DNA from 3 places in the Lelliottia jeotgali genome. Region 2 is predicted to be linked to each of the others. Evidence: riboswitches for the same ligand, from Rfam matches in the RefSeq annotation. Region 2 holds a riboswitch; each other region holds the start of a gene.
What was found. A riboswitch is a leader RNA that binds a small molecule or an ion and turns the genes downstream of it on or off. The one in region 2 is predicted to bind thiamine pyrophosphate.
Positions count from the first base shown of each region.

Region 1: linked by a shared signal. The riboswitch ahead of thiB (thiamine ABC transporter substrate binding subunit) and the one ahead of thiC (phosphomethylpyrimidine synthase ThiC) in region 2 are both predicted to bind thiamine pyrophosphate.
Region 3: linked by a shared signal. The riboswitch ahead of thiM (hydroxyethylthiazole kinase) and the one ahead of thiC (phosphomethylpyrimidine synthase ThiC) in region 2 are both predicted to bind thiamine pyrophosphate.

Region 1 is NZ_JAENMQ010000002.1:139,910-142,108, forward strand. Features, by position in the region: gene sgrR (HTH-type transcriptional regulator SgrR) at 1-872, shown strand, start outside; TPP riboswitch at 909-1,009, shown strand; gene thiB (thiamine ABC transporter substrate binding subunit) at 1,041-2,024, shown strand; gene thiP (thiamine/thiamine pyrophosphate ABC transporter permease ThiP) at 2,000-2,199, shown strand, end outside.
Region 2 is NZ_JAENMQ010000019.1:19,535-21,733, forward strand. Features, by position in the region: gene thiC (phosphomethylpyrimidine synthase ThiC) at 1-992, opposite strand, end outside; TPP riboswitch at 1,075-1,186, opposite strand; gene rsd (sigma D regulator) at 1,365-1,862, opposite strand; gene nudC (NAD(+) diphosphatase) at 1,960-2,199, shown strand, end outside.
Region 3 is NZ_JAENMQ010000001.1:969,880-972,078, reverse strand. Features, by position in the region: gene JBO43_RS04625 (YadA-like family protein) at 1-261, opposite strand, end outside; TPP riboswitch at 749-845, shown strand; gene thiM (hydroxyethylthiazole kinase) at 882-1,652, shown strand; gene thiD (bifunctional hydroxymethylpyrimidine kinase/phosphomethylpyrimidine kinase) at 1,649-2,199, shown strand, end outside.

The DNA.
Region 1 (2,199 bases), on a different contig from region 2:
CCAGTCAGCCGGTAGGAACCGGCCCTTACGCGGTGACGCGCAATAATAACAATCAGCTGAAAATTCGTGCCTTCGATGACTATTTTGGCTATCGCGCATTGATTGATGAAGTGAATGTCTGGGTGCTGCCGGAGATCAGCGAAGAGTTCAGCCCCGGCCTGACGCTGGAAGGCCCGACCGACGGCGAAAAAGCGGTCGAAAGCCGTCTTGAAGAGGGCTGCTACTATCTATTGTTCGATGCTCGCACCCACCGGGGCGCGAGCCCCGAAGTGCGCCAGTGGGTCAGCCAAATCCTCGCACCTGCCAATCTGATTTATCAGGCGGAAGATCAGCACCAGACCTACTGGTTCCCGGCCTACGGGCTGCTGCCCCGCTGGCACCACGCCCGTCCAGGGCGGTGCGAAAAGCCTGCCGGGCTGGAATCCATTACCCTGACCTATTATCGCGAACACGTTGAGCACCGGTTTATCGCCCGCATCATGAGCAAGCTGCTGGCCGCAGAAGGGGTGGTGCTAGACATTCAGGAAGTGGAATACGACGAATGGCATCGCGGCGAAGCGGTGAGCGATATCTGGCTCAACAGCGCGAACTTCACCCTGCCGCTCGATTTCTCGTTATTCTCGCATCTGTATGAAACGCCGCTGATCCAGCACTGCATCGCCCGCAACTGGCAGCAGGACGCCGCCCAGTGGCGAGCGGGCGATATGAATCTGGCGGTCTGGTGTCAGCAACTGCTGGCCCAGCAGGCGATGGTGCCGCTGATCCACCACTGGCTAATGATTCAGGGACAGCGCAGTATGCGCGGCCTGCGCATGAACACCCTCGGCTGGTTTGACTTTAAATCAGCCTGGTTTGCGCCGCCGGAACCATAACACTTTCGTAATATTCACCAAATCATTACAATACCGCCGTTCTCAACGGGGTGCTGCATCAACGATGTGCGCTGAGATAATACCCGTCGAACCTGATCCGGATAACGCCGGCGAAGGGATTTGAGGCTGTCGCTCAAAATCCTTTGCCACTCAACTTTGAGGTGCAAAGTGTTAAAAAAAGTTCTCCCCCTGCTGGCGCTGTTCGCGCTGCCTGCTTTTGCCAAACCCGTTTTGACGGTCTACACCTACGACTCCTTTGCCGCCGACTGGGGCCCTGGCCCGGTGGTCAAAAAAGCCTTTGAAGCCGACTGCAACTGCGAGCTGAAATTCGTGGCGCTGGAAGATGGCGTCTCCCTGCTGAACCGTCTGCGGATGGAAGGCAAAAACAGCAAAGCCGACGTGGTGCTGGGTCTCGACAACAATCTGTTGGAAGCGGCCTCGCAAACTAATCTGTTCGTCAAAAGTGGGATCGCCACCGATGCGGTGAGCGTTCCAGGCGGCTGGAAAAACGACACCTTCGTGCCCTTCGATTACGGCTACTTCGCCTTCGTCTATGACAAAAACAAGCTCAAGAACCCGCCGAAAAGCCTGAAAGAACTGGTTGAGAGCGACCAGAAATGGCGCGTAATTTATCAGGACCCGCGCACCAGCACGCCAGGCCTGGGCTTGCTGCTGTGGATGCAAAAAGTGTACGGCGATAAAGCGCCGGAAGCCTGGCAAAAACTGGCGGCCAAAACCGTCACCGTCACCAAAGGCTGGAGTGAGGCCTACGGCCTGTTCCTGAAAGGTGAAAGCGATTTGGTTCTGAGCTACACCACCTCTCCGGCCTATCACATCATCGAAGAGAAAAAAGACAACTACGCCGCCGCAAACTTTGCCGAAGGCCATTATCTGCAGGTGGAAGTCGCCGCGCGTACCGCCGCCAGCAAACAGCCAGAACTGGCAGAAAAATTCCTGAAATTTATGGTCTCACCTGCGTTCCAGAATGCGATCCCGACCGGCAACTGGATGTATCCGGTGACCGACGTGACGCTGCCCGCAGGCTTTGATCAGCTGAGCAAACCGCAAACCACGCTGGAATTTACTCCACAGCAGGTTTCCACTCAGCGCGCCGCCTGGATCAGTGAATGGCAACGCGCCGTCAGCCGTTAATCCCCGGCTGGCTGATCCCTGGGCTGACCGCTGCCACGCTGATGGTGGTGGTCAGTCTCGGGGCATTTCTTGCCCTGTGGCTGAACGCACCGGAAAGCGATATTGCCGCGCTGTGGCACGATAGCTATCTCTGGCACGTGGTGCGCTTCTCCTTCTGGCAGGCGTTTCTCTCGGC
Region 2 (2,199 bases):
GTGAAGTAATCCACCCCCTGTTCCGCCTGTTCCAGAAGGGTGTCGCGGAAGGCTTCCCAGGTAAGATCTTCAGCGATCCCGTTGACTTTCTCCAGCGCCTGGTAGATCGGAACAGTGCCGATCGGCACCGGGCTGTTACGCAAGATCCACTCGCGAGTTTCGTGAATGTAGCGCCCGGTGGAGAGATCCATCACCGTGTCCGCGCCCCAGCGGGTGGACCACACCAGTTTTTCGACCTCTTCTTCGATGGAAGAGGTGACCGCGGAGTTACCGATGTTGGCGTTCACTTTCACCAGGAAGTTGCGGCCGATAATCATCGGCTCCGATTCCGGGTGGTTAATGTTGGCGGGGATAATCGCCCGTCCGGCGGCGACTTCGTCGCGCACAAATTCCGGGGTGATGTTCTCCGGCAGGCGAGCGCCAAAGCCTTCGCCAGGATGCTGGTGGCGTAGCACTTCGCTGCGGATGCGCTCGCGGCCCATGTTTTCGCGAATCGCTATGAACTCCATCTCCGGCGTCACGATACCTGAGCGGGCGTAGTGTAACTGAGTCACGCATTTGCCTGCTTTGGCACGTTTCGGCGTCAACAGACCGGTAAAGCGCAGCTCGTCCAGGCCATCGTCGGCCAGACGTTCTTTGGTGTATGCGGAGCTGCGGTCAGTCAGAGATTCGCTGTCCTGGCGCGCTTCGATCCACGGCTGGCGCAGTTTTGCCAGACCCTGCTGCACGTTGATGGCCACATCCGTATCGCCGTAAGGACCAGAGGTGTCGTAGACCGGCACCGCTTCGTTGTCTTCGAACTGGGGATTCTCTTTGCTGCCGCCGATGAGTGTCGGGCTGAGCTGGATTTCACGCATCGGCACGCGGATGTCGGCCTGCGAACCGGTGATGTAAATACGTTTGGAATTCGGGAAAGCGGTGCCTTCCAGGGTGTCGATGAAGTGTTGGGCTTGTGCGCGCTGTTCGCGGCGGGTCAGTTTAGTGGCAGACATAGCTCATTCCAAAAAAGTAAGGAGTGGCTTGTCAGACGACGGATGAAGCAAGAGATATGATCACCCTGATGGGTGATAAAACAGCTTTTTGACTCTTGTTCCCTTCGCAGGTATTAGCCTGATCAGGTTCCGCGGATCCCGAATTAACGGTCTCAGCCCGTACATTTCTGTACTGGGCACTCCGACAAGAAATTTACACTTTATCCTTCAAGCTGCCTCTTTGTTGGCTGCCTTCGCTCACCCAGGTTACTTACTGATGTAAGCTCCCTGGGATTCGCTCAGTTGCCGCCGCGATGCAGCAGGAATGATTTCGTGTAAAGCGCCTGCAGTGCAGACGCGGTATTTGTAAATTACTCGTTAACGCTTAAGAACTCAAGCCGGTCGCGCGATGTTGTCTTCGTTGCTGGCCTTCAGATTGCTGTCCAGCACCAGGGCGATGAGCTTGTCTTCCAGTGTAAATCGCACTTCCATCGCCTCGCCGAGATCGGAAAGAGCCTGCTGGAACTCCAGATAATTGTCCTGGTCGATGGCGTTTTCGAGCGTGGAGTCGTAATAGTCCATGATCTGCTGGGTATTGGCCTCCAGCAGCGGATAGAGTTTAGTCGCCGCTAAATACGGCGTCGTCCCTTCCATTTCGCGAATAATACGTTCATATAGATTAAAATGACCGTCGGAAAGGTAGTCGACCAGGCTTTGACAAAAATCATCCAGCGCTTTTTCATTCAACCGCATATACGATTCTTTGCCAGGCTTAATGCCAACCAGATTGTAGTAGGCAACAAGCAAATGTTTGCGCACGTGCAGCCAGCGATCGACCAGGTGATGACTTCCTCCAACGCGCTCTGTCAGGCTTTGTAGCTGGTTTAGCATGTTTGACTCCACAAGGTTAAGATGAAAAAGCTGGCCACCCAAAAATGTAAGAATATTGTTATCAACATGCCTGTGAAGCAAAGGTAGTGCAATAGATATGGATCGTATAATTGAAAAATTAGATCGCGGCTGGTGGATCGTCAGCCACGAACAAAAATTATGGTTGCCCGGCGGAGAATTACCTTACGGCGAGGCTGAAAATTTCGATCTTGCGGGGCAACAGGCGCTGAAGATCGGCGAATGGCAGGGCGATCCCGTGTGGTTGATCCAGCAGCATCGCCATCACGAGATGGGATCGGTTCGCCAGGTGCTGGATCTCGATGTCGGCCTGTTCCAG
Region 3 (2,199 bases), on a different contig from region 2:
CAGCACTGCATCTTTGGTACTATTCAGGTCGTTATCCACGCTATTAATATGCGAATTGAGTCCTTCAATAGCCCTGTCAGTATTCACTTTATTTTGGGTGATCTGGCTCTGATGATCGTTAATAAGATCGACATTAGCCTGGTGCGCGGCTTCGACGGAATCTCCCCACGCTTGATCATAGATTACCGGTGCAGCCAATGCGCTACCGGCGCAGGACATAGATAATACAAATAAAGCGATGGCGGTTTTACGAGCAAGCATTAATTTCACAATACAAATCTCAACGATAAATTTAAAAACAAGCAAAAGATCCTCAGTTTTGACGCAGCCAGATACCGACGCGTGAAACCGAGTCGGGTGTTGCTGTTGATGAGGATGTCATTCTTTGATGGTTAGGATATTGCTAACGAAGCTGAACTATCGCCTAACGGACTCAGGTGAGTTTTGATGCAGATCACAAGTCTGTTTTATAGGTAACTCACTGAAAGTAAACATTAATTTAACCTAATGCATTGTTTTTTATTGTTTTGTTATCGGGCCGGGGCAAGGTGCATTGGGCTGATATTGTGAGCTTAAAAAGGATTAAATCTAAATAATCAAAGAGATTAAATGTATACAAAGTGAATGAATGTGAGCGCTATTTTTTTTTAGTTATTTTTATCATTGTGGGCAATAAATAAACCGTTTTGAGAAGGCTTGTCAGCGCAGGCCACATCCTTTACTCTTCTGGAATTACATCAGTTATATGTAATTTGACTCGGGGTGCCCTTCCTTGTGAAGGCTGAGAAATACCCGTACCACCTGATCTGGATAATGCCAGCGTAGGGAAGTCAGATGCCTTTCACGGTTATCGCTTCTTCACGCAAGGCAGGAGCGAAACCATGCAGCCTGACCTGCTCGATTTACACGTCTTACATCACTTCCGCACGCGCTCTCCGCTCACCCACTGCATGACCAACGATGTGGTGCAAACCTTTACCGCTAACGTTTTACTCGCGCTTGGCGCGTCTCCGGCGATGGTTATCGAAGCCGAAGAAGCAGAGCAGTTTGCCGCGCTGGCCGATGCGCTGTTGATCAATGTCGGGACGCTGACTTCGCCACGCGCGCAGGCCATGCGTCGGGCGATCGAAAGTGCGGTTGCCGCCGGAAAACCCTGGACTCTCGATCCCGTCGCCGTTGGCGCACTGGCGTTTCGCACCCGCTTTTGCCAGCAAATTCTCACCCTCAAACCGGCAGCCATCCGTGGGAATGCGTCGGAAATCCTCGCTCTCGCCGGAATGAGCGCGGGCGGTCGCGGAGTAGATACCACCGATACTGCTGCCAGCGCGTTACCCGCAGCGCTGGCGCTGGCTCGCCAGACCAACGCGATTGTCGCGGTCACAGGAGAAGTGGATTACGTCACCGACGGCCAGCGAACCAAAACTATCGTTGGCGGCGATCCCATGATGACCCGCGTGGTCGGCACCGGCTGCGCCCTGTCGGCGGTGGTCGCGGCAAGCTGTTCGCTGCCGGGCGACAGGCTGGATAATGTTGCCGCCGCATGCGGATGGATGAAACGCGCGGGAAGCGTCGCGCTTTCGCAAAGCACCGGGCCGGGCAGTTTTACCAGCGCCTTTATCGACGCACTCTGGAACCTGGAGGCGCAGGCATGAAACGTATCAACGCACTCACCATTGCAGGCACCGATCCGAGCGGCGGGGCGGGCATTCAGGCCGATCTCAAAACGTTCTCGGCGCTCGGGGCCTACGGCTGCTCGGTCATTACCGCGCTGGTGGCACAAAACACGCGCGGTGTGCAGTCGGTGTATCGCATTGAGCCGGATTTTGTCGCGGCACAGCTGGATTCCGTGTTCAGCGATGTGCGCATAGATACCACCAAAATCGGTATGCTGGCTGAGACGGATATCGTCGAAGCCGTCGCCGAACGTCTGGCGCGGTATCAGGTGCAAAACGTGGTACTCGATACGGTAATGCTGGCCAAAAGCGGCGATCCGCTGCTCTCGGCATCTGCCGTTGAAACCCTGCGCAAAAAGCTATTGCCGCAGGTGTCGCTGATTACGCCGAATCTACCAGAAGCGGCGGCGCTACTGGATGCGCCACATGCCCGCACCGAGCATGAAATGAAAGAGCAGGGCCGCGCATTACTGGCGCTCGGCTGCGACGCGGTACTGATGAAGGGCGGTCATCTGGAGGATGCCGA